One region of the Pseudomonas vranovensis genome, then DNA from elsewhere that is predicted to be linked to it. Evidence: predicted binding sites of a transcription regulator. Region 1 holds the regulator's gene; the other holds the start of a gene.
What was found. The regulator FliA, encoded in region 1, starts transcription of late flagellar genes. The targets are predictions, from matches to a motif close to CTAAAGTTTNNNNNNNNNNNGCCGNTAA.

Region 1 (14,345 bases):
TTCGCGATGCGCTCTGGCTGACCACCCTGATGGTCGCCGTGCTGGTAGTGCCGAGCCTGCTGGTTGGCCTGATCGTGGCGATGTTCCAGGCCGCCACCCAGATCAACGAACAGACCCTGAGCTTCCTGCCGCGCCTGTTGGTCATGCTGATCACCTTGATCGTGGCCGGGCCGTGGCTGGTGCAGAAGTTCATGGAATACATGCTGTCGCTATACGGCAGCATCCCGCAGCTGATCGGTTGAGCCGGGCATGCTGGAGCTGACCGACACGCAGATCGGCACCTGGGTGGCCAGTTTCATCCTGCCGTTGTTTCGCGTGGCCGCCGTGCTGATGACCATGCCGGTGTTCGGCACCACCTTGGTGTCGGCGCGGATTCGCCTGTACTTCGCCGTGGCCATCACGGTCGTTATCGTTCCCGCCTTGCCGCCGTTGCCTGAGGTACACGCCCTGGACCTCAGCGCGCTGTTGCTGGTTGCCGAGCAGGTGATCATCGGCGCGTTGCTGGGCATGTCGTTGCAGTTGCTGTTCCAGGTGTTCGTGGTGGCCGGGCAGATTGTCGCGATCCAGATGGGCATGGGCTTTGCCTCCATGGTCGACCCGGCCAACGGCGTCAACGTGGCGGTGATCAGCCAGTTCCTGACCATGCTGGTGACCCTGCTTTTCCTGGCCATGAACGGCCACCTGGTGGTGTTCGAAGTGCTGACCGAGAGCTTCACCACGTTGCCCATCGGTGGTGGTTTGCTGGTCAATCACTTCTGGGACCTGGCAGGGCGCCTGGGTTGGGTATTTGGCGCGGCCTTGCTGCTGGTGCTGCCGGTGATCACCGCCTTGCTGGTGGTCAACATCGCCTTCGGCGTCATGACCCGTGCCGCGCCGCAGTTGAACATTTTCTCCATCGGTTTCCCGCTGACCCTGGTCATGGGCATGGGTATTTTCTGGGTCGGCCTGGCCGACGTACTTCCTCACTACCAGGCGCTGGCCAGCGAAGCTTTGCAGTGGCTGCGTGAACTGGCACGGGCGCGCTGAGCATGGCAGAGAGCGAAAGCGGTCAGGACAAGACAGAAGACCCCACCGAGAAACGCAAGAAGGACTCGCGCGAGAAAGGTGAGATCGCCCGTTCCAAGGAACTCAACACCGTAGCCGTGACCCTGGCAGGCGCGGGTGGTCTGTTGGCGTTTGGCGCAGGCCTGGCGGAAACCCTGATGGAGCTCATGCGGATCAATTTCAGTCTCTCGCGGGAGGTGCTGATCGATGAGCGCTCGATGGGCATCTTCCTGATGGCCTCGGGGAAAATGGCCTTGCTGGCCACCCAGCCGGTGCTGCTGGTGTTGCTGCTGGCGGCGATCATCGGCCCTATCTCGCTGGGTGGCTGGCTGTTTGCCGGCGGCACCCTGGCGCCCAAGTTCAGTCGCATGAACCCGCTGGCCGGCATCAAGCGGATGTTCTCCATGCATGCCCTGGTCGAGCTGCTCAAGGCCCTGGCCAAGTTCTTCGTGATTCTGATCGTGGCGGTGGTGGTGCTGGCCTCTGATCGTGACGACCTGTTGTCCATCGCCAATGAGCCCATCGAGCAGGCGATTATCCACAGCGTGCAGGTGGTGGGCTGGAGTGCCCTGTGGATGGCAGCGGGGCTGTTGCTGATCGCCGCGGTGGATGCGCCGTTCCAATTGTGGCAGTCGCTGAAGAAACTGAAGATGACCAAGCAGGAAGTGCGCGACGAGTACAAGGACAGCGAGGGCAAGCCTGAAGTAAAACAGCGTATTCGCCAGTTGCAGCGCGAGATGTCGCAGCGCCGGATGATGGCGGCGGTGCCTGAGGCGGACGTGATCATTACCAACCCGACCCACTACGCCGTGGCGCTCAAATACGACCCGGAGAAGGGCGCAGCGCCACTGTTACTGGCCAAGGGCACGGATTTCCTGGCCCTGAAGATTCGCGAGATCGGCCAGGAGTACAACATCCAGTTGCTCGAATCGCCGGCGCTGGCGCGTTCGATCTACTACTCCACCGAACTTGAGCAGGAAATCCCTGCCGGCTTGTACCTGGCGGTGGCCCAGGTGCTGGCCTATGTCTACCAGATCCGCCAGTACCGGGCGGGCAAGGGCAAGCCGCCGGAGCCGCTCAAGGACCTGCCGATCCCGCCGGACCTGCGCCGCGATTCCTGATCTTTCGTGGTGATAGGAGCGCGACTGCTGCGCAGTCGATTGCGGCCTCGTTCCTCGGCAGCGGCTACAGATTGCAGGCTTGGCTCGCGTAGCCGCTGGCGGGAGCCTGTGATCGGCTGCGCAGCGGTCGCGGTCCAGCTCCTGGTGCATTAATCCCCGGTATTTCGAAAGTTGGAAAGCTTCTTGCAAAGGCAGCGCTGCGCGCGTCATTTCGCGTCAAAGTTTTGCTTGAGCTAACGAGGAATACCGGTGGATCGCTCTCAGTTAATCAACAGTGCCCGCAACAACCTGGCCGGCCTCGGCCGGGGCAATCTGGGTGTGCCGCTGTTGCTGCTGGTGATGCTGGCAATGATGATGTTGCCGATCCCGCCGTTCCTGCTCGACGTGTTTTTCACCTTCAACATCGCCCTGTCGATCGTGGTCCTGCTGGTCTGTGTCTACGCCCTGCGCCCGCTGGACTTCGCCGCCTTCCCGACCATCCTGCTGGTGGCCACCTTGCTGCGCCTGGCCCTGAACGTGGCGTCCACGCGCGTGGTGATGCTCCATGGCCACGACGGCCATGCCGCCGCCGGTAAGGTGATCCAGGCCTTTGGCGAGGTGGTGATCGGCGGCAACTATGTGGTCGGTATCGTGGTGTTCGCGATCCTGATGATCATCAACTTCGTGGTGGTGACCAAGGGTGCCGGGCGTATTTCCGAGGTGAGCGCACGCTTTACCCTCGATGCCATGCCAGGTAAGCAGATGGCCATCGACGCCGACCTCAACGCCGGCCTGATCGATCAGAACCAGGCCAAGGCGCGGCGTTCGGAAGTGGCTCAGGAGGCCGAGTTCTACGGTTCAATGGACGGTGCCAGCAAATTCGTGCGCGGTGATGCCATCGCCGGCCTGCTGATCCTGTTCATCAACCTGATTGGCGGCATGCTGGTCGGTATGTTCCAGCACGGCATGACGTTCGGCGACGCTGGCAAGGTCTATGCGCTGTTGACGATTGGTGACGGTTTGGTGGCGCAGTTGCCGTCGCTGTTGCTGTCTACCGCGGCTGCGATCATGGTGACCCGTGCCTCCGGCTCCGAGGACATGGGCAAGCAGATCAATCGGCAGATGTTCGATTCGCCCAAGGCGCTGGGTGTGTCGGCGGGCTTGATGATTGTCATGGGCCTGGTGCCGGGCATGCCGCATGTTGCCTTCCTCAGCCTGGGCCTGCTGGCCGCCGGCGGTGCCTACCTGGTGTGGCGCAAGCAGAACCAGGTCAAGCTCAAGGCCCAGGAAGAAGTGCAGCGCCAGCAAGACCTGTTGCCATCGCCACAGCGTGCCGCCGATACCAAGGAGTTGGGGTGGGATGATGTCACGCCCATCGACATGATCGGCCTGGAAGTGGGCTACCGGCTGATCCCCCTGGTGGATCGCAACCAGGGTGGGCAATTGCTGGCGCGGATCAAGGGCGTGCGCAAGAAGCTCTCCCAGGACCTGGGCTTTCTGATGCCCACGGTTCACATCCGCGACAACCTGGACCTGGCGCCCAGTGCCTATCGCCTGACCCTGATGGGGGTGATCCTGGCCGAAGCCGAGATCTACCCGGACCGTGAGCTTGCGATCAACCCGGGGCAGGTGTTCGGCACCCTCAACGGCATTGCCGCCCGCGACCCGGCCTTCGGCCTGGAGGCGGTGTGGATCGACGTCGGCCAACGCAGCCAGGCGCAGTCGCTGGGCTACACCGTGGTGGATGCCAGTACCGTGGTCGCCACCCACCTCAACCAGATTCTGCACAAGCACTGCCATGAGTTGATCGGCCACGAAGAGGTCCAGCAACTGTTGCAGGTGCTGGCCAAGGCATCGCCTAAACTTGCCGAGGAACTGGTGCCGGGTGTCATTTCATTGTCGGGTCTGCTCAAGGTGCTGCAGGCGCTGCTTGCCGAGCAGGTGCCGGTACGTGATATCCGCAGCATTGCCGAGGCCATCGCCAATAATGCCGGCAAGAGTCAAGATACCGCCGCGTTGGTGGCAGTGGTGCGCGTCGGATTGTGTCGCGCCATCGTGCAAAGCATTGTCGGCGTTGAGTCCGAGCTGCCTGTGATCACCCTGGAGCCAAGGTTGGAACAGATTTTGCTCAATAGTCTGCAAAGGGCCGGGCAAGGTCAGGAAGACGGTGTTCTTCTTGAGCCGAGCATGGCTGAAAAGCTTCAGCGTTCGTTGATCGAGGCTGCCCAGCGTCAAGAGATGCAGGGGCAGCCGGCGATCCTGCTGGTCGCAGGACCGGTACGTGCAATGCTGTCGCGCTTTGGTCGCCTGGCTGTACCGAATTTGCATGTTTTGGCGTATCAGGAAATACCTGACAACAAGCAAGTTACCATCGTTGCCACAGTAGGCCCCAACGGCTGAGGTAGTGGGTTATGCAAGTTAAGCGTTTTTTCGCTGCCGATATGCGTCAAGCCATGAAGCTGGTTCGAGATGAGCTGGGGGCTGATGCCGCCATCATCGGCAACCGACGGATTGCTGGCGGTGTCGAGCTGACGGCTGCGCTGGACTACAAGCTGTCTGCCCTGGCGCCACGGGTTCCGAATGTGGAACTGGAAGATGAACTGCGCAAGACGCAGTCGCGAATTGTCACGGCCCAGGCCGAGCTCAGTACCCGCAACGACAGCGACGATGCCAACCGCCAGCTGTTCGCCGGCCTGCCGCTGACCGCCTCCGAGCCGCTGGTCGACACGCACGTGGATGAGCCGGTCGCGCCGCAGGTACCTGCGCCGGCACCGGTCGACCCGCGCCTGTTCGATGCCATGCGCTCGGAACTCAATGGGTTGCGTGAATTGCTCGAAGTGCAGTTGGGTTCGCTTGCCTGGAGCCAGCTGCAGGGCAGCCAGCCACAGCAGGCCAACCTCTGGCGGCGCCTGCAGCGCATTGGCCTGACCGGCCCGATTGCTCGTGAGCTGCTCGACCAGATCGCCGGTATCGACGAACCGCGCCATGCCTGGCGCATGCTGCTGGCGCACCTGGCGCGGCGTATCCATGTGCCGGAAGTCGAGCCGATCGAAGAGGGCGGCGTCATTGCCATGGTCGGCCCGGCCGGCATGGGCAAGACCACCACTCTGGCCAAGCTGGCGGCGCGCTATGTGCTCAAGTACGGCGCGCAGAACATGGCCCTGGTGAGCATGGACAGTTTCCGTATTGGCGCGCAGGAGCAGCTCAAGACCCTGGGCCGCATCCTCAACGTCTCGGTAACCCACGTCGACCCCGGCCAATCGCTGGCCCAGGCGCTGGAGCCGCTGCTGCGCAAGCGAGTGATCCTGATTGACACCGCCGGCCTGCAGGCCAGTGACCCGGCCCTGCGCATGCAGCTTGAAACCCTTGCCGGACGCGGCATTGCGGCCAAGAATTACCTGGTGCTGGCGACGACCAGCCAGAAGCAGGTGCTCACTGCCGCCTATCACAGCTACAAGCGCTGTGGGCTGGCCGGGTGCATCCTGACCAAGCTTGATGAAACGGCCAGCCTCGGCGAAGTCCTGAGCCTGGCCATCAGTCATGAATTGCCAGTGGCCTATCTAACCGATGGGCCGCGCATTCCTGACGATCTGCACTTGCCGCGTCGCCACCAGCTGGTGAGCCGTGCGGTCAGCGTGCAGATGCAGGAGGAGCCCAGCGAAGAGGCGATGGCCGATATGTTCGCTGATCTCTACCACAGCCACGGCAAGCGTGTTGGCTGAGGTGATTGTGAAGACGTTGCAAAGTATCTGCATTGATGGTCTGCCATGCATTTTTCAGGTGTTGAAAGCGCAGCCGGCTATGTGGCCTCGGTCTAAGCAAGACAAGGTATTGAACAAACATGGGTAGCATGCATCCCGTACAGGTAATCGCCGTAACAGGCGGTAAAGGTGGCGTCGGCAAGACCAATGTGTCGGTGAACCTGTCGTTGGCGTTGGCAGAGCTTGGCCGTCGGGTCATGCTGCTGGACGCCGACCTGGGCCTGGCCAATGTCGACGTCCTGCTGGGGCTTACTCCCAAGCGGACCCTGGCTGACGTCATCGAAGGCCGCTGTGAATTGCGCGACGTGCTGTTGCAGGGGCCGGGCGGTGTGCGCATCGTACCGGCCGCCTCTGGCACACAGAGCATGGTGCACCTGGCACCGGCACAGCACGCAGGCCTGATCCAGGCGTTCAGCGAACTGGGTGACAACCTCGATGTGTTGGTGATCGACACCGCTGCGGGTATCGGTGACTCGGTGGTCAGTTTTGTCCGCGCCGCGCAGGAAGTGCTGCTGGTGGTGTGCGACGAGCCGACCTCGATCACCGACGCCTACGCGCTGATCAAGCTGCTCAATCGCGATTACGGCATGAACCGTTTCCGCGTGCTGGCCAATATGGCGCAGAGTCCGCAGGAAGGTCGCAACCTGTTCGCCAAGTTGACCAAGGTCACGGATCGCTTCCTGGACGTGGCCCTACAATACGTCGGCGCCGTTCCGTACGACGAATGCGTGCGCAAGGCGGTGCAAAAGCAGCGTGCGGTCTATGAAGCCTTCCCGCGTTCCAAGTGCGCGCTGGCATTCAAGGCCATTGCCCAGAAAGTCGACACCTGGCCGTTGCCGGCCAACCCGCGGGGTCACCTGGAGTTTTTCGTCGAGCGCCTGGTGCAGCCGACGAGCGCGGGCCCTGTGCTATGAGCGCCAGCGGATATCGGATGTACAGCAAGGCATCGCGAGATGCCCAGTATGAGTTGATCGAGCGTTATGCGCCGTTGGTCAAGCGCATCGCCTATCACCTGCTGGCGCGTCTGCCGGCCAGTGTGCAGGTGGAGGATCTGATCCAGGCCGGCATGATCGGCCTGCTCGAGGTGTCCAACAAGTACGACGCCAGTAAGGGTGCCAGTTTCGAGACCTACGCCGGCATCCGAATCCGCGGCGCAATGTTGGACGAAGTGCGTAAAGGGGACTGGGCGCCACGTTCGGTTCACCGCAACACCCGTATGGTCAGCGACGCGATTCGCGCAATTGAAGCAAAAACCGGTCGTGACGCTAAAGATCACGAGGTTGCTGCCGAACTTCAATTGAGTCTCGATGATTACTACGGGATCTTGAATGACACCCTGGGCAGTCGCCTGTTCAGTTTCGACGACCTGTTGCAGGACGGCGAACACGAAGGCCTGCACGAGGATGGCGCCAGTGCCCAGCTCGAGCCGTCGCGCGACCTGGAAGACGAGCGTTTCCAGGCAGCCTTGGCCGACGCCATCGCCAACCTGCCGGAACGTGAGCGTCTGGTCCTGGCCCTGTACTACGACGAAGAGCTGAACCTCAAGGAAATCGGTGAGGTCCTGGGGGTCAGCGAGTCACGTGTCAGCCAGTTGCACAGCCAGTGTGCAGCGCGTTTGCGCAGTCGCCTGGGAGAATGGCGAGCGCGTTGAACGCAGGTTCAATGCAGTCGCGAAATGTAGTGCCCGAATTGATTGAATGCGCGTTCTGCGCTGAGCGCGTTAAAGACTGCTTGGAGGTCTAATTGAACAAAGACATGAAAATCCTCATCGTCGACGATTTCTCGACGATGCGGCGGATCATCAAGAACCTGCTGCGTGACCTGGGCTTCACCAACACCCAGGAAGCTGACGACGGCAACACCGCATTGCCGATGCTCGAAAGCGGCCATTTCGACTTTCTCGTGACCGACTGGAACATGCCTGGCATGTCCGGCATCGACCTGCTGCGCAAAGTGCGCGCCGACGAGCGCCTCAAGCACCTGCCGGTGCTGATGGTCACCGCCGAGGCCAAGCGCGAGCAGATCATCGAAGCGGCCCAGGCCGGCGTCAACGGCTATGTGGTCAAGCCTTTCACGGCCCAGGTGCTGAAAGAAAAGATCGAGAAGATCTTCGAGCGCGTCAACAGCTGAAGACACGCCACGGGGGCGCTATGGAGCAAACACAAACATCCTTGGGCGAGTTCGAGTCCACGCTCAAGAAGCACGCCCAGGAGCTGGTCGACAGCCTCGAGCGAGGCAAGTTCGGCGACGCGGTACAACTGATCCATCAGCTGAACCAGACCCGTGACCGTGGCCTGTACCAGGAAGTCGGCAAGCTTACGCGCGAGCTGCACAGTGCGATCGTCAGCTTTCAGATCGACCCGCACATGCCGCAGGCCGAAGAAGTGTCGCAGATCACCGACGCGACCGAGCGCCTGTCCTACGTGGTCAAGCTGACCGAAGGCGCGGCCAACCGCACCATGGACCTGGTCGAAGCGAGTACCCCGGTACTCAATGAGCTGGGCGAAGAGGCGAGGGCGCTGAGCGTTGACTGGCAGCGCTTCATGCGTCGCGAAGTGGCGGCACCGGAGTTTCGTGAGCTGGCCAAGCGCGTCGACAGTTTCCTGACGCGCAGCGCCGAGGGCAACCGCAAGGTCGCCGGGCACCTCAACGACATTCTGCTGGCTCAGGACTACCAAGACCTGACCGGCCAGGTGATCAAGCGCGTTACTGCGCTGGTCACCGAAGTAGAAAGCAATCTGCTCAAGCTCGTGCTGATGGCCAGTCAGGTCGACCGCTTTGCCGGTATCGAACATGACCACCAGCAGCTGCGTGCTGAAAAAGATCAAGAAAAACATCCGGCCCGGGGTGAAGGTCCGCAGATTCATGCCGATAAACGTGAAGACGTTGTGTCCGGTCAGGACGATGTCGATGATCTGCTGTCCAGCCTGGGTTTTTAGGGAGCACGTTTAATGAGCTTCGGCGCCGATGAAGAAATCCTTCAGGATTTTCTGGTAGAAGCCGGCGAGATTCTTGAGCAACTGTCCGAGCAACTGGTCGAGCTGGAAAGCCGTCCGGATGATGCCGACCTGCTCAATGCGATCTTTCGCGGTTTTCACACTGTAAAAGGGGGCGCCGGCTTCCTCCAGCTCAACGAGCTGGTGGAGTGCTGCCACATCGCCGAAAACGTTTTCGACATCCTGCGCAAGGGTGAGCGGCGCGTCGATGCCGAGCTGATGGACGTGGTCCTGGAAGCCCTGGATACCGTCAACAGCATGTTCGGCCAAGTGCGTGAGCGCACCGATGTCACCCCGGCCACGCCTGAGCTGCTGGCGGCCTTGTCGCGCCTGGCCGAGCCGGCTGGCGCCGAGCAGGCACCGGCGTCGGCACCAGAGCCGGCGCCAGAAGCCCCGGTTGCTGCCGAAGCGGACATTACCGATACCGAGTTCGAACAACTGCTCGACTCGCTCAATGCCGTCAAGGCCGAGGCTGAAGCCCAGGCCCAGGCACCCGACGCCGCCAGCGATGAAATTACCGATGCCGAGTTCGAGTCGTTGCTCGACCAGTTGCACGGCAAAGGCCAGTTCGCCCCCGACAGCCTTGCGGCGCCCGCGGTGGCGGAACCGGTAGCGGCCCAGGGTGCCAGCGACGAAATCACCGATGACGAATTCGAAGCGTTGCTTGACCAATTGCATGGCAAGGGCACCTTTGCCGTCGATGCGTTGCCTGCTGCTGCGGCCCAGGCGTCTGCGCCGACATCCGAGCCAGCCGGCGATCACATCAGCGAACACGAATTCGAAGCCCTGCTCGATGAACTGCACGGCAAGGGCAAGTTCACCCCCGACAGCGTGGCCCCGGCCGCGTCGCCAACCGCGGCGGTAGCGGCCAAGCCTGCACCGGCCCCGACCCCGGTGGCGGCTGCCAAACCAACGGCCCCGGCTGCGCCTGCCAAGGCTGCCGCACCCGCACCGGCCCGACAGCCGTCGCCCACTGCCGAGAAGCACCCGGCCAGCGAAGCGGAAACCACCGTGCGGGTCGATACTGCACGCCTGGACGAGATCATGAACATGGTCGGCGAGCTGGTGCTGGTGCGTAACCGCCTGGTGCGCCTGGGTCTGAACAGCGGCGATGAAGCCATGTCCAAGGCGGTGTCGAACCTTGACGTGGTCACGGCCGACTTGCAGACCGCGGTGATGAAAACCCGCATGCAGCCGATCAAGAAGGTCTTCGGGCGCTTCCCGCGACTGGTGCGCGACCTGGCCAGGCAGTTGAAGAAAGAGATCAACCTCGAGCTGGTCGGTGAAGAAACCGACCTCGACAAGAACCTCGTCGAGGCGCTGGCCGACCCGTTGGTGCACTTGGTGCGCAACGCCGTCGACCACGGCATCGAAACTCCCGAAGAGCGCGAAGCCGCCGGCAAGACCCGCAGCGGCAAGGTGGTGCTGTCGGCCGAGCAGGAGGGCGATCACATCCTGTTGTCGATCTCCGATGACGGCAAGGGCATGGACGCCAACGTCCTGCGCGCCATTGCGGTCAAACGCGGGGTGATGGACAAGGATGCCGCCGAGCGCCTGAGCGACACCGAGTGCTACAACCTGATCTTCGCCCCGGGCTTCTCGACCAAGACCGAGATCTCGGACGTCTCCGGGCGTGGCGTGGGCATGGACGTGGTGAAAACCAAGATCGCCCAGCTCAACGGCTCGATCAATATCTACTCGACCAAGGGGCTGGGCTCGAAGATCGTCATCAAGGTCCCGCTGACCCTGGCGATCATGCCGACCCTGATGGTGATGCTGGGCAACCAGGCGTTCGCCTTCCCGCTGGTCAACGTCAACGAGATCTTCCATCTGGACCTGTCGCGCACAAACGTGGTCGACGGCCAGGAGGTCGTGATCGTGCGCGACAAAGCCTTGCCGCTGTTCTACCTCAAGCGCTGGCTGGTCAGTTCCGCCGCTCATGAAGAGCAACGCGAAGGGCACGTGGTGATCCTTTCGGTAGGCACCCAGCGGATCGGCTTCGTTGTCGATCAACTGGTGGGCCAGGAAGAAGTGGTCATCAAACCGCTGGGCAAGATGCTCCAGGGCACCCCGGGCATGTCGGGCGCCACCATTACTGGTGACGGGCGCATTGCGCTGATCCTCGATGTGCCGAGCATGCTCAAGCGTTACGCCGCCCGGCGTATTTGATTCTGGTGGCGCGGCGTCACGCCGCGCCCCCTAATGGAGTGTTTATGGCAGTCAAGGTCCTGGTGGTGGATGATTCCGGTTTCTTCCGCCGCCGTGTCTCGGAAATTCTTTCAGCGGACCCGACTATCCAGGTCGTGGGTACCGCGACCAACGGCAAGGAAGCGATCGACCAGGCACTGTCGCTCAAGCCCGATGTCATCACCATGGACTATGAAATGCCCATGATGGACGGCATCACCGCCGTGCGGCACATCATGCAGCGCTGCCCGACCCCGGTGTTGATGTTCTCCTCGCTGACCCACGAAGGCGCCCGGGTAACCCTCGATGCGCTGGATGCCGGTGCGGTCGACTACCTGCCCAAGAACTTCGAAGACATCTCGCGCAACCCCGAGAAGGTCAAGCAACTGCTGTGCGAAAAGGTCCACACCATTTCGCGCAGCAACCGTCGCTTCAGCGCCTTTGCCAGCCCCACGCCTGCCCCCCAGCCAGTGGCCCACGCCCAGCCAAGTGTCAGCAGCCTGGGCGCCAGCCCTGCGCCGCGCGCCGCTGCGCCGGTACGTGCCGCCACGACGTCGGCCGCGCCCAAGCGCAAGCCCTACAAGCTGGTGGCGATCGGTACGTCCACCGGTGGTCCGGTGGCACTGCAGCGGGTGCTGACCCAGCTACCGGCCAATTTCCCGGCGCCGATCGTGTTGGTCCAGCACATGCCGGCGGCGTTCACCAAGGCTTTTGCCGAACGCCTCGACAAGCTGTGCAAGATCAGCGTCAAGGAAGCCGAGGACGGCGACATGCTGCGCCCCGGCCTGGCCTTGCTGGCCCCGGGTGGCAAGCAGATGATGGTCGATGGGCGTGGTGCGGTGAAAATCCTCCCGGGCGATGAGCGCCTCAATTACAAACCCTGCGTAGACATCACCTTTGGTTCGGCCGCCAAGTCCTACGGGGACAAGGTGCTGTCGGTGGTGCTCACCGGCATGGGGGCCGATGGCCGTGAAGGCGCGCGCCTGCTCAAGCAGGGCGGCAGCACGGTGTGGGCCCAGGATGAGGCCAGCTGCGTGATCTATGGCATGCCCATGGCGATCGTCAAGGCCAACCTGGCCGACGCGGTGTACAACCTGGACGAGATCGGCAAGCACCTGGTCGAGGCCTGTGTCTGATGGATGTCTTGAGCCTGATCGGCATCATCCTGGCCTTTGTCGCCATTGTCGGCGGCAATTACCTCGAGGGAGGACACCTGTCGGCCCTGATCAACGGCCCGGCCGCGTTGATCGTACTGGGCGGTACCCTGGCGGCGGCATTGCTGCAGTCGCCCATGAGCGCCTTCAAGCGGGCGCTGCAAATTGTCCGTTGGATCATCTTCCCGCCGCGGGTCGACCTGGCCGGTGGCATCGACCGGGTCGTGAACTGGAGCCTGACCGCGCGCAAGGAAGGCCTGCTGGGCCTTGAAGGGGTGGCCGATGCCGAGCCCGATCCGTATGCGCGCAAGGGCCTGCAGTTGCTGGTCGATGGCGCCGAGCCCGAAGCCATTCGCAGCATTCTCGAAGTGGACTTCTACACCCAGGAAAGCCGCGACATCCAGGCCGCCAAGGTGTTCGAGTGCATGGGCGGCTACGCGCCGACCATCGGTATCATCGGTGCGGTCATGGGCTTGATCCATGTGATGGGCAACCTTGCCGACCCCTCGCAGTTGGGCACCGGCATTGCCGTGGCCTTCGTCGCCACCATCTACGGGGTGGCCAGCGCCAATCTGATCCTCCTGCCGGTGGCCAACAAGCTCAAGGCCCTCGCCCTGCGTCAGTCGCGCTACCGGGAAATGCTCCTGGAAGGGCTGCTGTCGATCGCCGAAGGCGAGAACCCGCGCTCGATCGAGTTGAAGCTTCAGGGCTTCATGGAGTAACGCATGGCGCGCCGCCGACAACCCGAAGAGCATGAAAACCACGAACGCTGGCTGGTGTCCTACGCGGACTTCATCACCTTGCTGTTTGCCTTCTTCGTGGTCATGTACTCGATCTCCTCGATCAACGAGGGCAAGTACAAGGTCGTTTCCGAGGCCCTGATCGGCGTGTTCAACGACCCCGAACGGAGCATGCGGCCGATCCCGATCGGCGACGAGCGCCCGCTCAGCGTCAGGCCCGCCGAGCCTCTGATCAAGGAAAGCGAGCAGATTGACGCAGGCCTTGCGGGGGCGAGCGTTGATCCGCTCAAGTCGATTGCCGACGATGTCCGCGATGCCTTTGGCGACTTGATCAAGTCCGACCAGATGACCGTGCGTGGCAATGAGCTGTGGGTGGAGATCGAACTCAACTCCTCGCTGTTGTTCGGCAGCGGCGATGCCATGCCCAGCGACATTGCCTTCAGCATCATCGAGAAGGTGGCCAAGATCCTCAAACCCTTTGCCAACCCCGTGCATGTCGAAGGTTTCACCGACGATCTGCCGATTCGCACCGCCCAGTACCCGACCAACTGGGAACTGTCATCGGCGCGGGCGGCCAGCATTGTCCGCTTGCTGGCCATGGACGGTGTCAATCCGGCGCGCATGGCCTCGGTGGGCTATGGCGAGTTCCAGCCAATTGCCGGTAACGACACGGCCGAGGGGCGCGCGCGCAATCGTCGGGTCGTGCTGGTGATTTCGCGCAACCTTGAAGTACGCCGCAGCCTGACCGCTTCGGGCAGCGCCAATGCCACGCCGGACGCCGCGTTGAAGCGTGCTGGCACACAAACTGCACCGCCAGCACAATCACCGTCGTCGGAGGGCAGTCGCGTCAATCCTCCGTCACCGAACTTATAACCGTTCCCGGCAGGGCCACCGCCGTACCGGGAGGAAGCAACGTAATGAGAGTCTGGGCAGTAGCCAATCAAAAAGGTGGCGTCGGCAAGACCACCACGTCCATCGCCCTGGCCGGTTTGCTGGCCGAGGCGGGCAAGCGTGTGGTCGTCGTCGACCTCGACCCCCATGGGTCCATGACCAGCTACTTCGGGCATAACCCGGACGTGCTGGAGCACAGTTGCTACGACCTGTTCCTGCACAAGGGCGCGGTGCCTGAAGGCTTGCCCGGGCAACTGCTGCTGCCAACCAGCGACCCGAATATTTCCCTGCTGCCCTCCAGTACTGCGCTGGCGGTGCTGGAGCGCCAGTCGCCCGGGCAAAGCGGCCTGGGCCTGGTAATCGCCAAGTCTCTGGCGCAGCTGTGGCAGGATTTCGACTACGCCATCATCGACAGCCCGCCGTTGCTCGGCGTGCTGATGGTCAATGCCCTGGCGGCCAGCCAGCAGTTGGT
Region 2 (16,350 bases), 740 kb from region 1:
CTGCGGCCCCCGCCCGCGCCACGGGCCAGGTGGTGTTCGACGACCCCGCCATTCGTCTGGAACTGATCGCCACCGCCGCATGCCAGGCCTGAACGGCTACTCCTTTACCTGATGCTGGAGCTGATCATGAAAACAACAACACTGCTCACCCGTCTGGCCCTCTCCACCCTGCTGGGGCTATCGCTCGCAGCCCATGCCGAGCAAGAAAGCCTGCGCCTGGGTATCGAGGCGTCTTATCCGCCGTTTGCCTACAAGTCTCAGAACAATGAACTACAAGGTTTTGACTACGACATCGGCGAGGCGCTGTGTGCGCAAATGAAGGTCAGTTGCCAGTGGAAGGAAATCGAATTCGACGGCCTGATCCCGTCGCTCAAAGTACGCAAGATCGATGCGGCGATCTCCTCGGTCTCGATCACCGATGAGCGCAAGCGCTCGGTGGACTTCACCCACAGCTATTACCGCATCCCGGCCAAACTGGTAACGCGTCAGGGCAACGGTATCGAGCAAATCCCGCAACAACTGAACGGCAAACGGGTAGGCGTACAACGCGGGACCAACTTCGATCGTTATGCCACTGAGCAATTTGCCCCGTTGGGTGCCGAAATCGTGCGCTATGGCACCCAGAACGAAGTATTCCTCGACTTGCTGGCCGGGCGACTGGATGCCTCGCTTGCAGGCATGGTGGCCATTGAAGAAGGGCTGTTCAAACAGGCCGAGGGCGCGGCGTTCCATTTTGTCGGCCCCGACTACAGCGAAGAGCGTTACTTCGGCTACGGTGCCGGCATGGCCGTGCGCAAGAACGACCCCTTGGGGCAACGCCTGAACGATGCCCTGGCGGCGATCAAGGCCAATGGCACGTATGACAGCATCCGCAAGAAGTACTTCAGTATCGATATTTCAGGCAATTGAGCCTCGCAGGCTGCGCATTCACTGCGCAGCCCGGCAGGTCAGCTCCTGGCCATACCACTTCACCTTGGCTTCGCCCTGGTGCTCCCAGAACTCGACGCCTTCACGGGCATACTTGCTGCCGCTGGCCGCGCGCTGGGCAATGGCGATGGTCTGGTCGTCGCCGTAGGTCAGTACGGCGGCCTGCGGATCGAGCTGGTTGTAGAACACGGCGGTAAAGGGCTTGTCGTTGTCATCGCACTCGAACTCGACCGCCGCCGGTACCTGCACCGATCCGGACTTGATCTGCAACTCGACCAGCCGCGTCTGGTACTCCTCGCGCACACAGGCTTCGGCATTGGTGGCTTTCCAGCATTCGTCACGGCCCTTGATCCAGCCGCGCTGGGTGGCCTTGAGCAGCTTTTGCGAATCACTGTCGGCCTGACCCAGGGCTTTTTTGAAGACGACTGCCAGGTCGCGGTCCAGCTTGCTCAGTTCCGGGCTCTGGCACACCTTCAGTTCCATGCCCTGGGCCTTGTCGCAGGAGAACGAAGGTCCGTCCGCCGCCAAGGCCGCCGCGGCCGACAACAAACCGATCAACAGCACCGAGGTGCGTGTGGCCAACATGGGCAAAGCCTCCATCAGGGAAATATCTGCCAGAGAGTACAGCAGATATCCACAGGGCAGGTGCCGGTTAGCCGTCAGCTCAACAGGCCCAAGGCCTTGGCACGGGCCACGGCCTGGGTGCGCCGTTCGACCCCCAGCTTGCTGTTGATATGGCTGGCGTGGGTTTTGACGGTGTGCAGCGAGATGAACAGGCGCTCGCTGATTTCCTGGTTCGAGCAACCCTGGGCGATAAGTTCCAGCACCGCCGTTTCCCGGGCGCTCAAGGCCTCGCAGGTGGCAGTCGTGGCGGTTTCCGCGGCCTGCAGGGCCGGCAGCAAGGCGAGCAAGCCGGCCTGCGCCGCACTGGCAGGTTGCGCCAACAGTTGCTCGCGCAGCCACAGCGGGTGTTCGTGCAGCAAGCGCTGGAAGGGTTGCAGGACGCCGCCACGTGCCGCGTCGAGGCTCAATACCAGCAGGTCGCGGGCCTGGTCTTCGCTGTTGTTTGCCAGCAGCAGCCCGATCCACTGGCACAAGGCGGTGACGCACAGCAACTGTCCGCCACTGGCCTGACCGCGTTCCACCAGCGCCTGCAAACGTCGCCCGGATGGCTCCAGACGCCCCTGAGTGCGCTCAAGCAGGGCTTGCTGCAGTTCGATGTGCAAGGGCAGCAACGGATGGAACTCCGGCGCCGAAGCCGCTTGCTGGCCGCCGTAGGTCTGGCCCAGGCGCAGCAGCCAGGACTCGGCGAGGTCGGTACGGCCCTGGGCCAGCCAGAGCTCACATTTGACCAGGGTAATCATCGCCAGATAGAACACTGGCGGCACATCCCAGATGTGCATCAGCCGCTCGGCCTCGGCCAGTTCGGCGAACGCTTCGGCAAAGCGCCCTTCACGCCCGTCCAGCGAGGCGATCACGCAGTGGCCGATCAGCACACTGATGTCGCGGCAGGCCCGCGCCTCGACCAGGCCGGCGCGCAGGCGGTTGCGCCCGGCCTCCGGTTGCAGGCGGGCGGCCAGCAGGTAGCCCTCGTACAAGGTCAGTCGCGCCCGCACCGCATACAGGCGTTGCGCCGACAGCCCCTGCAAGCGCTGCAGGCCCTGGCGCACTTCATCCTGGGCGCGCACTACCTCGCCACGGGCGTGCAGCACCCGCGCCCGGTCGTAATGGGCCAGGGCCTCGAACAGCGGGTTGCCAACGCGCTGTGCCAGCTCCAGGGCCTCGCGGTTCCAGCCCCTGGCACGCCAGAAATCACCATCGGCAATGGCCAGGTTGGACAGCGTCGACAGGCACACCAGTCGCTGGCCATAACGCTTATGCGGCAGGCTGTGCAGCGCTTCGCTGCAATAGGCCAGGGTGGCCTCGCGATCGCCGCGCCCACGGGCAATCACGCCACTGAGCGCCAGCCACTGCGCCAGCATGGATTTTTGTGCCGTCGCCGACGGCGCCGGCAGGAACCGGCTCAGATGGCTGGCCAGCTCTTCGGCAGCATCCAGTTGCCCGGCCAGGCCCAGGGCCCAGCTGTACAGGACGATCAGGCGCGGTGTGCTGATCAGCAGGCTGTCGGGCAGGTCCATCTTCCAGCGCAGCAGCATGCCCACGTTCTGCTCGGCCAGCAGTTGCTCCTCGGACAGGTTCTGCACCAGGTTGGCGGCAACATCCAAGTGCCCCGCCCGCAGGGCCTGCTCTACTGCTTCATCGAGCAAACCCTGGCCATGGAACCAGCGGCAGGCGCGCAGGTGCAGGCTCGACAACGGCAGGCTGGTCTGGCGACTGCGCAGCAGATCGGAAAACAGGTGGTGATAGCGGAACCAGCGCCCATGCTCGTCCAGCGGCACCAGGAACACTTGGTGCGCTTGCAGGTAACGAATGATCTCGGCGCTGTCATGGCTTTCGCGCAGGGCATCACACAGCTCGCTGCAGAAGCGCTCCTGGCAGGCGGTGTCGTTCAGGAAGCCCTGGACTTCGGGTGGCAGGATGTCGATCACCTCTTCGAGCAGGTAGTCGCGAATCAGTCCTTCACCGCCATGCAGTGCCTGGGGCAATGCGCTGTCGGCCCCCGATTCGCTGGTCGCCAGTTGCCAGAAGCGCAAGCCGGCCACCCAGCCATCGCTGCGCTGGATCAGGTTGTCCAGCGCCTGGCCGCGCAGGGCCGTGGGTTGTTGACCGAGCACCGCCAACGACTCGTCCGGGGTCAGGCGCAGGTCTTGTTCGTTGAGCTCCAGCAGTTGGCGCGACAGGCGCAAGCGGGCCAGGTGCCAGTCCGGGCGCTGGCGGCTGGTGACCAGCAACACCAGGCCCGGCGGCAGGTGATTGAGAAAAAACTGCAGGCAGCGATCAAGCACCGGGCCCTGGGCCAGGTGATAGTCGTCCAGTACCAACAGCAAGGGATTGTGCGGTTGCAGGTGGCGGGCCAGTTCGTCGAGCAGGCCGTCGAGCCACTCCTCGAAGGCGAAGGGTTGGTGGCGCTGGCGCATCTTGAGCAGGCCCAGGGCCTGATTGCCCACCGCCGGGCAATACTGCTGAAGGCCTTCGAGCAACCGTTCGAGGAAACGCCCCGGATCGCTGTCCCGCCGGCTCAGGCCCAGCCACAGGCTGCTCCAGTGGTTGGGCAGGCCCTGGCAGAACTCCACCGCCAGCGAGCTCTTGCCGAAACCGGCCGGCGCATTGACCAGCAACAGCCGCCCGCCCAGCCCGGACTGCAGACGCTGGCACAATCGCGCCCGCGGCACATGCCCGTCAGGCAGTGGCGGGCGATAGAAACGCCCTTCCAGGGCACTCATGGCCTGGCTGGAGAACCCTTGCGTACGGGACAGATCAGTCATCGCCGGCTCGTTTTAGTTAGGGAATCTTCGGCAGTACGGGTCAGGGCAGACTAGCGGTTATAACGACGCATTTGAAGATGATTGCCCCTCATTGCAGAAAAAAGACTACATCAACGAACGACATTGTTTATTTCAGCATGTGACACAAACAGAAACGCCCCGGCAAGCCGGGGCGTTCTGGGAGATCACACGGAGGTTTGAAGCTTAGCGCACACCTTCCTGGCGAAGCGCTGCGGGCTGGAAGTCACTGAGGGTGGCCGTGAAACCGAAGTCATACGCCCGTTTTTCCTCGTTCTTCATGCCCAGTGCCAAGTAGCGACCCGACTGCAGGTCGTAGATGGCTTCCAGGGTGTACCACGGCACCTGGACGTTGTAATAGTCCTGGGAGTGGGCCTCGGAAACGCGCCACAGTTGGTTGCGACCGTCATACTGGTCGATCACTGCAGCCTGCCAGGTGTCTTCGTCGATGTAGAAGTCACGCTTGGCGTAGATATGACGCTGGCCTGGCTTGAGGGTTGCTACCACGTGCCAGACACGGCGCAGCTCGTAGCGGCTCAGGTCCTGGTTGATGTGACCGGGCTTGATGATGTCCGCATACTTGAGCTTTGGATCGTCGAGCTTGTAGCTGTTGGAGGCGATGTACATCTCCTTCTTGCCTTCCAGTTTCCAGTCGTAACGGTCTGGCGCGCCGTTGAACATGTCCAGGTTGTCGGAGGTACGCAGGCCGTCGGCCGCGGTACCCGGACCATCGTAGGACACTTGCGGGGCCTGGCGTACACGACGCTGGCCGGCGTTGTAGACCCACGCCTTGCGCGGTTCCTTGACCTGGTCGAGGGTCTCGTGGACCAGCAGTACGGTACCGGCCAGGCGCGCTGGCGCCGTCACCTTCTGCTTGAAGTAGAACAGCACGTTGCCAGGGTTGGCCGGGTCGTAGCCCTTGATGCGGTCACGGAAGACGAACTGGTCCTGGAAGTACACCAGGCTGAACGAGCCGTTCTGCTGTGGCGTGGCCTGGGTCACCAGGCGGGTCACGCTGCCGCCGCGGTAACGGGTGATGTGGTTCCAGATCACCTCGACACCGTCCTTGGGAATCGGGAACGGCACGGCAGTGTCGAAGTTCTCCAGGCCGTTGCCACCGGCTACCAGCTTGGTGGTGGTGGCGTTCTTCTTGATCGCGGCGAACACTTCATCCGGCACTGTGGAGCCACGATGGGTCGGGTACACCGGGATCTTGTAGGTGTCCGGGTAGCGCTTGAACATCGCGACCTGGCCAGGGGACAGTTTGTCCTTGTACTGGTCGACGTTCTGCGCCGTGATGGTGTACAGCGGCTTCTCGTTGGCATAGGGGTCAGCCAGGAAGCCCTTGGCATCGACCGCGCCCGCCGTCTTGCCCAGCGGTTTCCAGGCGCTGATCGAACCATCGGCGTTACCGGCCTTTTCAGCACCCATCGGGGTCAGCGTGCTACCCAGCTTGGCCGCCTCGTCGGCGGACACCGCCGCCATGACGCTGGTGGCCAGCAGCGACAAACCCAATACACCGGCTTGCAGCAGATTCTTGGTCATTTTCATATTCATGCTCGTCCTGAATCCGTGTTCTTAGAAGTTCACGCCGAAGCTGAGGGCGATGAAATCGCGATCATCCACAGTGGTGTACTTACCGTCGAAGAAGTTGGTGTACGACAGGCTGGTGGTGTAGGTGTTCTGGTACTCGGCGTCCAGGCCCAGGCTGATTGCCTTGCGCCCTTCCTCGAAGTTGCCGCCAGGGCCCGGGGAGTAGCCGGAAACGTCGTGGGACCAGGCCACGTTGGGCTTGAGGTTGACCCCGGCGAAGACGTCCGGGTAGTCCCAGATCGCCCGGGCACGGTAGCCCCAGGAAGTGCTGGTGGTGTAGCCGTCGTTCTCGCACTTGCGGCTGAGGTTGGCGGTCGAGGCGCCTGGGCCGGCACCGGCGATGGTGCTGGTGTTGAGCGCAACGCAGGTGTCCTGGCCTCCAGTGGCCGGCAACGGACCTGGACCGTAGACCGGGTCACGGCCATAACGGACTTCATGGGCGTTCTCCAGGCCGCCGACATGGGTCACGCCCACTTCACCTACCAGGGTCAGACGGCTGGCGCCCATGACCTGGTCGAAGAAGTGCGTCAGGGTGGTCTGGAACTGGGTCACTTCCTTGCGGCGGTAGCCGTTCAGGTCCTGGCCCGGTACACCGTTGAGCAGGGAGGCGTTGGCCACCGCACCGCCAATCGGACGCACACCGGCGAACAGGATGTCGGTGGTGTTGAGCTGTACCGGCGCGTTCGGACGATAGCTGATTTCACCGCTCCACGCCGTGCCGGTAGGTAAGGTGGTGGAGAAACTCAGGCCGTACAGGCGAATGTCTTCAGGGTATTCGACGAAGTACTCGGAGTTGCCTGCCACGATCAACGGAGCCAGTGGGCGCAACTGCGCAGGCAGGCTGGCGAGGCTTGCGTACACCGACGGGTCGGCGCCGTGGGCACTGAAGATCGGCGCGCGGCTGTGATAGTTCATGAAGTAGGCGCCGAACTCGGTATCCAGCGGTTCGAACATATAGCGCAGGGCCACGCCGAACTGGCCGCTGTCACGGGCATCACGGTCAGCGCCGCGGCGCACCATCACGCCTTCTTCGTTGATGTTCACGCCACGGCTGGCGAGGAACTGCTGGGCCGCTGCCGGCACGGTGCGGCTGCTGTTGAGCACGCGCAGGTTGTCGGTACAGCCGTCGGCGATGATGTCCGGCTGGGAGAAGAAGGTGCCGCAGTTGTCGACGACCGTCTGGTCCCATTCGATCTGGTAGAAGGCTTCGGCCGAGAGCGTGTCGGTCAGGCTCTGGGAAACATAGAACATGTTGACCGGGATCAGGCCTTCCTTGACCTCGGCGCCGGGACGTCGAAAGGCGGCCACGTCGACCGGGTTGATCGAGTTGATACCGTTCTGGATAAAGGTACTTTCACCCCAGCTGACCACCTGCTTGCCCAGGCGCACCGAGCCTGGCTGATCGGCGATCGAGTAGTTGTGGTAGACGAAGGCGTCGAGGATCTGGCCGCCGGAGGACTGGGCGCCCTCTTTGCGGTTGTCGTCGCTGATGTCCTTGAACTCGCGGTGTTCATCCTTGAGCTCGAAGTCGTACCAGTACTTGCCCCGGACAAACACACCGGTATCACCGTACTTGAGCTCCAGGTCGTGGATGCCCTTGAAGATCTTCGAGAAGGTTTCACCGCGCTTGAAGTTCAGGTGGCCATCGTCGGAGGTCTGGGACAGGCCCTTGCCGCCGTTGTTGACGCCGATCAGGTTCTCGTTCGGCTTGGCGGTCGACCAGCTGGCGCCCACGGATAGCGACGAGTCGAATTGACCTTCGATTTCACCGATGTTGAAGCTGACGCCGAATGCAGGACCGGCGAGCGTAGAAGCGAGGCTGACGGCCAGTGGCAGTTTTGCCCGGCGCCAGAACAGATTTACTGATGTCATCGACGCTACTCCATGTACTTTTATTTTTATGGCAGTGAGTCCTTTGCAGAAACGACCCGTTCGACCTGGTGTGAGCTCACCGAATGGCCGCGCGAGTGGCTTTGGCACATGCATGTGCACCCCCCGTTCCTGAAAATCCCCTGACCCGACTATAGCCAGCAGGTACTGGCGCTTGATCCCTCTAAAGTGTGATTTGCATGCTTGCCCCTTCGATGCGGTCGCTATGCCCCACCGCGGCACAACCTCGGGAAGGATGGCTGAAAAATCTCGTTTGACAAGGCCGTCATGTGTCTAGCCTGCGGGTCACGCCCTATCGGGCGTGACCCGCTTGCATTCAGAGGGTGGACAGAAATGTACTGTTACTTGCCTGCCACTGGGTGATGTCCAGGCGGATACGCTTCTTGTCGAGCTTGCCGACACTGGTCTTGGGAATTTCGGTAACAAGGGCAATCTGGCTGGGAATCGCCCACTTGTTGATATGTCCCAGCTCCACGAACGGCTTGAGGTGTTCCTTGAGCAGCTTGGCGTCGACGCTCTGGCCTTCGTGTACCACCAACAGGGCAAACGGGCGTTCGCCCCACTGCGGATCGGCCACGCCGACCACGGCCACTTCGCGAATGGCGGGGTGTCGGCTGATCAGGTCTTCAAGCTCAAGGGACGAGATCCACTCGCCACCGGTCTTGATCACATCCTTGATGCGGTCGCGGATATCGATCACACCCATGCTGTCGAGGGTGGCCACATCGCCTGTGTGCAACCAGCCGCCTTCCCACAGTTCGCGACCTTTTTCCGCTTCGCGGAAGTAGCCCATGGTCAGCCAGGGCGCACGCAACACCAGCTCGCCCTGGGTTTCACCATCGGCCGGGAGGAAGTTGCCTTCGCCATCGACAATCGCCGCCTCCACCATCGGTACCGGTACCCCGGCCTTGATCCGGTAGGTAATGCATTCGTCTTCGCTGCCCGCCAACAGTTCGTCGTTGAGGTGGGCGGCAGACACCAAGGGGCACGTCTCCGACATGCCGTAGGCCGCGGTCAGCTGGATGCCTCGGGCCTTGGCGGCCTCATACAGGGCGCGGTTGAGCGAACTGCCGCCAATGATGATCTTCCAGCCGCCGAAATCCTGGCCCTGCGCACCCTTGGCATTGAGCAGCATCTGCAGGATGGTCGGCACGCAGTGGGAAAAGGTGACCTTCTCGTTGCGCCACAGCTCGCACATCATTTCCGGCTCGTAGCGCCCCGGATACACCTGCTTGATCCCGAGCATGGTCGCCACATAGGGAATGCCCCAGGCGTGAACATGGAACATCGGGGTGATGGGCATGTACACATCATCGCTGCCCAGCAGGCGCACGCTGTCGATACTGCCGGTGACAGCGGCGGCGGCCAGGGTGTGCAGCACCAGTTGGCGGTGAGTGAAGTACACCCCCTTGGGGTTACCGGTGGTGCCGGTGGTGTAGAAGGTGGTGGCCACCGAGTTCTCGTCGAAATCCGGGAAGTCGTAGACCGGGCTAGCCGCTGCCAGCAACTGCTCGTACTCCCCCACCAGGTTCGGCAGGTCGGCAGTCTTGGCATCGCCATCGGTCAGCAGAAGGGTTTTCTCCACCGTGGTCAGCTGCCCGGCAATCGCCTGGTAGAGGCCGACGAAGTCGCTGTTGACCAGCACGAAGCGGTCGTCGGCGTGATTCATGGTGTAGAGGATCTGCTCGGGTGACAGGCGCACGTTGATGGTGTGAACCACCGCGCCAATCATCGGGATGGCAAACATGCACTCCAGGTAACGATGGCTGTCCCAGTCCATCACCGCCACGGTGTCACCGGCCTTGACCCCGGCCTCGGTGAGTACGTTGGCCAGACGGGCGATGCGCTCGTTGAGGGTCAGGTAGTTGTAGCGCAACCGGTCGCGGTAGACGATTTCGCGGGTTTTCTCGTAGCGGCTGCCGGACAGCAACAAACGCTTGATCAGCAGCGGATACTGATAGGCGCCCTCGGCGGGAGGAATGACACGAGTCTGCAACATAAGAGTCCCTTTTCTAGAGTGCACAAGCGGGGCAAGACATAACCCACTCTAGAACGCCGCAACGCCGGCCAAATCAGCCAAAGGTATGATTTGACCGGCAAAGGGTTAGCGGCAAATCGCCATCAGTGCATCTCGGTCAAGGCGATTTTCACACCCAGGGCAATCAGCACCGCGCCCATGGTGCGGTCGAACCAGTGCCCCATGCGGGCAAAGCTGGCACGCACGCGCTGCTGGCTGAACAGCATGGCCACCAGGCAGAACCACAGGCCGGTGGCTGCAGCCAGGTACACGCCGTAACCGGCCTGAATGGCCAGCGGGGTGTGCGGATTGATCACCACGGTGAACAGCGACAGGAAGAACAGCGTGGCCTTGGGGTTCAGGCCGTTGGTCATGAAGCCGGCGACAAAGGCGGCGCGCGGTGTGCGTTCGACGGTCGAGGCCTGGATCGCCTCGCTGCCCGGTGCGGCTGAGCCCGCACGCAGCGCCTTGAAGCCGATGTACAGCAGGTAGGCGGCAGCCAGCCACTTGAGTGCGTTGAACAGCACGATCGACTGCGACACGATCAGGCCGATACCCAGCAGCGAGTAACCCACATGCAGGAAAATCGCCATGCCCACGCCAAAGGCCGTCCAGGTGCCGGCGCGACGGCCGTGGGTCACGCTCTCGCGTACCACCACGGCAAAATCGGGACCGGGGCTGGCCACGGCCAGCAGGTGAATCAAGGCAACAGTGAGAAATTCAGCCCAATACATGGGGGCTCCTTGCGCTGAGGGATGAAAAAGAAAAGTACATTACGCCTTGGACACACAAAGTAACAACCTTTGCAGGAGCAACGGTCTTGAACCACGACCGCTACGCGGTCGATCGAAGGCTGTCGCCAGCGGCTACCCCGGTTTGCCTTGCCACCTGTAGCCGCTGCCGAGGAACGAGGCTGCGATCGACGGCGCAGCGCTCGCCACTCAGGTCGCTTGACTCTCCCCTCGGGGGCAACCCCTGGCCTCATCGCTTTTCAGGATGCTCCCACCTTCGATGAGCAAACGTGTACGGGTCATTCTCGGCCATCCTTCACGCCAAAGCTTTTGCGCCGCCTTGAGCACTGCCTATGCCACCAATGCCCGCACCGGATGCCGGGGCTGCAACAAATGCGCCGTACCGCCCTGGGCTTCTGTGGAATCAGGCCGCAAAAGACGTTAACGTTCGGCCCGATCATCCGCCTCGAACAGACCCGCTACGACTGCATCACCTATCCCACCTGAGCCCCTCGTCAATCATTGGAGCCGCCCATGTCCGCCCCTCGCCGCGCCGTATTCCTCGACCACCTTTCCCTGGACCTTGGCGACCTGAGCCTGGCGCGCCTACGCAGTTGCTTCGACGAGCTGCAGCTGTTCCCGGCCACCCCGCCCGATCACGTTGCCGAGCGCTTGCAAGGTGCAACCGTGGCCATCAGCAACAAGGTGATGATCAATGCCGCCACCCTGGCCGCCTGCCCTGATCTCAAGCTGATTCTGGTAGCCGCCACCGGTACCAACAATGTCGACCTGCAGGCCGCCCGCGCCCAGGGCGTCATGGTCAGCAATTGTCAGGGCTATGGCACCCCGTCGGTCGCCCAGCACACCCTGGCCCTGCTGCTGGCCCTGGCCACGCGCCTGCCGGACTATCAAAAAGCCGTGGCGGCAGGTCAATGGGGCCAGGCCAAGCAGTTCTGCCTGCTGGACTTCCCTATCGTCGAACTGGAAGGCAAGACCCTCGGCCTGCTCGGTCATGGCGAACTGGGTGGCGCAGTAGCGCGCCTGGCCGAGGCCTTCGGCATGCGTGTGCTGCTCGGCCAACTGCCAGGGCGCCCGCCACGGGAAGACCGCCTGGCGCTGGATGAGCTGCTGCCACAAATCGATGCCCTGACCCTGCACTGCCCTCTCAATGAACACACCCGCAACCTCATCGGCGCCCGCGAACTGGCGTTGCTCAAGCCGGGCGCCTTTGTCATCAACACGGCGCGCGGCGGCCTGATCGACGAACAGGCACTGGCCGACACGTTGCGCGCCGGGCACCTCGGCGGCGCGGCCACCGATGTGCTGACGGTCGAGCCACCGGTCGATGGCAACCCGCTGTTAGCGCATGACATCCCCCGCCTGATCGTCACGCCGCACAGCGCCTGGGGCGCGGTGGAGTCGCGCCAGCGCATCGTCGAGCAACTGAGCGAGAACGCCGAGGCCTTTTTTGCCGGCAACCCGCGCCGACAGGTCGGCTAAGCCAGCGCCAGCTCTGGTAAACTGCGCCACTTTTTCAGGAGCCGCCGTCCATGGACCCGCGCAGTGAAGTGTTGCTTCGTCAGGCCGAACTTTTCCAGGGCTCGCTGCTGCTGGCTGGCCTGCCCGCCGACGATCTGCTCGGCAAGCTGCCGGCCGCCGGTGGCTGGTGCTGGCATGCCGGGGATCAGGCTGCGCTCGATGCCCGCTTCGGCGGTCGTAGCCACTTTGGCGTAGAAGCACCGGCCCATGGCTTCGACGCCGCCGTGCTGTTTCTGCCCAAGTCCCGCGACCTGGCCAACTACCTGCTCAATGCCCTCGCCTCGCGCCTGGCCGGGCGCGAACTGTACCTGGTCGGCGAAAAACGCGGGGGGATCGAAGGCGCAGCCAAGCAACTGCACGCCTTCGGCAAGCCGCGCAAGCTCGACAGCGCCCGTCATTGCCAACTGTGGCAGGTCACGGTCGAACACGCCCCTGAGGCCAGGCCACTGGAAAGCCTGGCTGAGTACTTCCAGTTGCCGCTGGTCGATGGTGCATTGCAGATCGTCACCCTGCCGGGTGTGTTCAGCCACGGCCGCCTGGACCGGGGCACCGCGCTGCTGCTGGAGCACCTGGACCACCTGCCGGTCGGCAAGGTGCTCGATTTCGGCTGTGGCGCAGGTGTGCTCGGCGCTACCCTCAAGCGCCGCTACCCGCAAAGCCAGGTGACGATGCTGGATGTCGACGCCTTTGCCGTGGCCAGCAGTCGCCTGACCCTGGCGGCCAATGGCCTGGACGCCGAGGTGATCTGCGGTGATGGCATCGACGCCGCCCCCCGTGGCCTGGATGTGATCCTGAGCAATCCACCGTTCCATACCGGTGTTCATACCAATTACCAGGCATCGGAAACCCTGCTGAAAAAATCAGCCGATCATCTGCAAAAAGGTGGCGAACTTCGCCTTGTTGCCAATAGCTTCCTGCGCTACCAGCCGCTGATCGAAGGCGCGCTTGGCAACTGCCAGGTACGTGCCGAAGGGCAAGGCTTCAAGATCTACCAGGCAACACGGGGATAAAAACAGCGCTTGCCGAAACGGATTTGCCTAGGCAGAATCCGCTCCGTCCTAGGGGAGTAGTCTCCCGCGAGCGCCCTGCTCGCCCGGTACGCGTCAACATACTTGGTCCACAGACCATGGCGCGTACGACCCACGGTCCGCACAGACGGACCCAGGGTTTGACAAGACCTATGACACGCACACCTTACCCGGGGCGGGAAGGCTGTACGTGTCATAGCCGTGTCGACCCGCCCCCGTAGGAATCCTGATGCTGGAATCATTGCTCGTACCGACCGCGATCGTGGCCCTCGCCGAAATTGGCGACAAGACCCAACTGCTCGCGCTCATCCTCGCCGCCCGCTTTCGCAAGCCCTGGCCGATCATCGCCGGTATCATCGCCGCCACCCTGGCCAACCATGCCGCAGCGGGTGCCGTTGGCGCCTGGGTCAGCACCTTCTTCTCCGCCGCCACCCTGCACTGGATCCTTGCTGCCAGCTTTGCTGCCACTGCGCTGTGGACATTGATTCCCGACAAAATGGACGATGACGAAGCCAGCACGGCCCGTCGCTTCGGTCCGTTCCTGACAACCCTGATTGCGTTCTTCATCGCTGAAATCGGTGACAAGACCCAGGTAGCCACGGTCATGCTGGCAGCCCAGTATCCGCACCTGATCATGGTCATTATCGGAACCACCCTGGGCATGCTGATTGCCAACGTACCGGTGGTATTGGCGGGCAACTTCGCCGCCGAGAAACTGCCGCTGACCCTGATCCGTCGCCTGGCGTCGGCCGCCTTCTTCGTACTGGCGGGCGTGGCGGTGTATTCGGCGATGCAGGTCAGTGGCTGGTTTGGGTAATTGATCGCGGGACAACCCCGCTCCCACTGTTTTTTGGGAGCGGGGTTGCCCCGCCATGCTTTCAGTTACTTCTTTGCCTGCTCATACAACGGCATCACTTTAGGAATCGCCGCCCGCAGCGAAGTCTGGCGGCTGTCAGAGGCCGGGTGAGTGCTCATGAACTCAGGCTGCGAGCCACCGGAAGCGGCGGCCATCTTGTCCCACAGGGTGATGGCAGCATTCGGGTTGTAGCCAGCACGGGCCGCCAGTTCCAGGCCGATCAGGTCGGCTTCGTTCTCGTTGGCGCGACTGTTGGGCAGGGTCATGCTGTACTGCACCACGGTGTCGGCAAGCGCCAGGCTGTCCTGGCCCAGGCCCAGCAAGGCCCCGGCGCCGGAGCGCGCCATCTGGATGCCGTAGGCCTTGGACATGGCTTCACGGCCATGTTCACGCAAGGCGTGGGCGATTTCATGGCCCATGACCGCGGCGATCTCGTCATCGGTCAGCTTGAGCTTGTCGATCAGGCCGGTGTAGAAAAAGATCTTGCCGCCCGGCCCGCAGTTGGCGTTGAGCTCGTCGCTCTTGATCAGATTGACCTCCCAGCTCCATTGCGCCGCATCCGGGCGGAACTTGGGCGCCTGGGCAATCAGGCGGTCGGCGATCACCTGCACACGCTTGGCCGTGGCGCTGGTCTTGTCGACGGCGCCCTGGTTGGAGGCCTCGCTCAAGGTCTGCTGGTAAGACTGTGCATACATCTGATTGACCTCGTCGGTCGACAGCATGCTGAACATGTATTGCTTACGCTCGACACCCACGGCGCCGCCGCTGGTGGTGTTCACTGCCTGGCATCCAGCAAGCAGTACGCTGGCACTCAGGGCGCCAATGACAAAAGACTTACGCATGAAAACACTCCATTCGAACATGCCGCGTATCCTAGGCCGACTCGATTGAGCCCGCTACACCCCCGACGAAGAATTCTCCAGACGGCACTCATGCTTTGACCTGCACGGGCCGATAACGCAAGGCAGACGAATTTTCTTGCGCGTGGAGCCTTTCATGAAGTTCAGGTCGATCCAGTTTTCCGTCGCCGCCCTCGCCGGTGCCATTGTCTTGAGCATTGTCGCCGCCCTGGTGCTCTACGCCGTGTATTCCGGCCAGCGTACCCAAGAGCTGGTGCAAACCCGCACCCAGCAGCAGTTCGAGGCGGTGATCGAGCAGCGCCTGACCGCCCTGGCCCGCACCCAGGTGAGTGAAATCCAGCGCGGCCTGGAAGCGCCCCTGCTGATCGCTCGCGGCCTGGCCACCACTAACGCCATGCTGGGCATGAAGGATGCCAGCGGCAATCCCCAACTGGTCATCGAACGCCCGCAACTGATCGCGCTGCTCAAGCAGACCGCCGTGACCAATCCGCTGATCCTGGGCACCTATCTTGGCTGGGAAGCCGGCGCCCTGGACAACGACGACAACCGTTTCGTCGGCACCTCCATCACCGGCATCGACAGCGTCACCGGCCGCTTCCTGCCCTGGTGGTTCCGCAATGATGACGGCAGCCTGGGCCTGGACAAGCTGGCCGACGTCAACGACCAGACCATCCTGGCCACGGGTGTGCGCGCCAGTGAGTACTACCTGTGCCCGCGGGAGTCGAAGAAGGCCTGCGTGATCGACCCGGCGCCTTACGAGGTCGGCAACAAGGTGGTGATGCTCGCGTCATTCGTCGAGCCCATCATGATCGATGGCAAGTTCCAGGGCATCGCCGGTGCCGACCTGTCGGTGAACTTCATCCAGGAACTGCTCAATACGGCGGATCAGCAACTGTATGACGGTGCCGGCGAGCTGGCACTGGTGTCTGGCAACGGCCGCCTGGTGGCGTTCACCAAAGACCCGGGCAAGTTCGGTGCAAAAGCCAGCGAGGCCCTCGACGCGGGCGCCGCTGCCACACTGAGCCAGCTCAGCGGTGAAACCCTGCGCTACCAGGTCAATCAGGGCGCCAATCGCATCGAGCTGTACCTGCCCTTCAAGATCGGCAACACCGACGCTCGCTGGACTCTGCTGCTGGAGTTGCCGCTGAGTGCGGTAATGGCCGACATCAATAAACTGCAGGATGAACTCAGCGCCCAACGCCGCACCGACCTCACCGGCATGACCGTGGTGGGCCTGGGTATTGCGGCCCTGGGCCTGCTGGTGATCTGGCTGCTGGCCCACGGCATCGCCCGCCCACTGCGCCAGATGGTCGCCATGCTCGATGACATCGCCCAGGGCGAAGGCGACCTGACCCGGCGCCTGAGCAGCGACCGCGCCGATGAACTGGGCTCGATCGCCAAAGGTTTCAATACCTTCCTGAGCAAGCTGCAGGCGATGATCAGCCAGGTGGTGGCCTCGGTGCAGAAGGTCAGCGACTCCTCGGAGCACACCGCCGACATCGCCA

Region 2: a site for FliA is predicted at 14,916-14,943, ahead of ABVN19_RS18755 (methyl-accepting chemotaxis protein). Genes of this name have one in related genera too.

The regions. Positions count from the first base shown of each region.
Region 1 covers NZ_CP159259.1:3,262,810-3,277,154, reverse strand. Annotated here, with positions in the region: gene fliQ (flagellar biosynthesis protein FliQ) at 1-242, shown strand, start outside; gene fliR (flagellar biosynthetic protein FliR) at 250-1,026, shown strand; gene flhB (flagellar biosynthesis protein FlhB) at 1,029-2,165, shown strand; gene flhA (flagellar biosynthesis protein FlhA) at 2,415-4,544, shown strand; gene flhF (flagellar biosynthesis protein FlhF) at 4,556-5,866, shown strand; gene fleN (flagellar synthesis regulator FleN) at 5,986-6,819, shown strand; gene fliA (RNA polymerase sigma factor FliA) at 6,816-7,556, shown strand; gene ABVN19_RS15205 (chemotaxis response regulator CheY) at 7,661-8,035, shown strand; gene ABVN19_RS15200 (protein phosphatase CheZ) at 8,056-8,844, shown strand; gene ABVN19_RS15195 (chemotaxis protein CheA) at 8,857-11,070, shown strand; gene ABVN19_RS15190 (chemotaxis response regulator protein-glutamate methylesterase) at 11,115-12,224, shown strand; gene ABVN19_RS15185 (flagellar motor protein) at 12,224-12,964, shown strand; gene motD (flagellar motor protein MotD) at 12,968-13,855, shown strand; gene ABVN19_RS15175 (ParA family protein) at 13,900-14,345, shown strand, end outside.
Region 2 covers NZ_CP159259.1:4,003,919-4,020,268, forward strand. Annotated here, with positions in the region: gene ABVN19_RS18695 (RidA family protein) at 1-92, shown strand, start outside; gene ABVN19_RS18700 (transporter substrate-binding domain-containing protein) at 127-909, shown strand; gene ABVN19_RS18705 (MliC family protein) at 928-1,512, opposite strand; gene ABVN19_RS18710 (LuxR C-terminal-related transcriptional regulator) at 1,587-4,313, opposite strand; gene ABVN19_RS18715 (DUF1329 domain-containing protein) at 4,518-5,882, opposite strand; gene ABVN19_RS18720 (DUF1302 domain-containing protein) at 5,910-7,796, opposite strand; gene ABVN19_RS18725 (fatty acid--CoA ligase) at 8,131-9,813, opposite strand; gene ABVN19_RS18730 (LysE family transporter) at 9,936-10,565, opposite strand; gene ABVN19_RS18735 (2-hydroxyacid dehydrogenase) at 11,097-12,062, shown strand; gene ABVN19_RS18740 (class I SAM-dependent methyltransferase) at 12,113-13,111, shown strand; yybP-ykoY riboswitch at 13,151-13,270, shown strand; gene ABVN19_RS18745 (TMEM165/GDT1 family protein) at 13,359-13,946, shown strand; gene ABVN19_RS18750 (M48 family metallopeptidase) at 14,012-14,827, opposite strand; gene ABVN19_RS18755 (methyl-accepting chemotaxis protein) at 14,982-16,350, shown strand, end outside.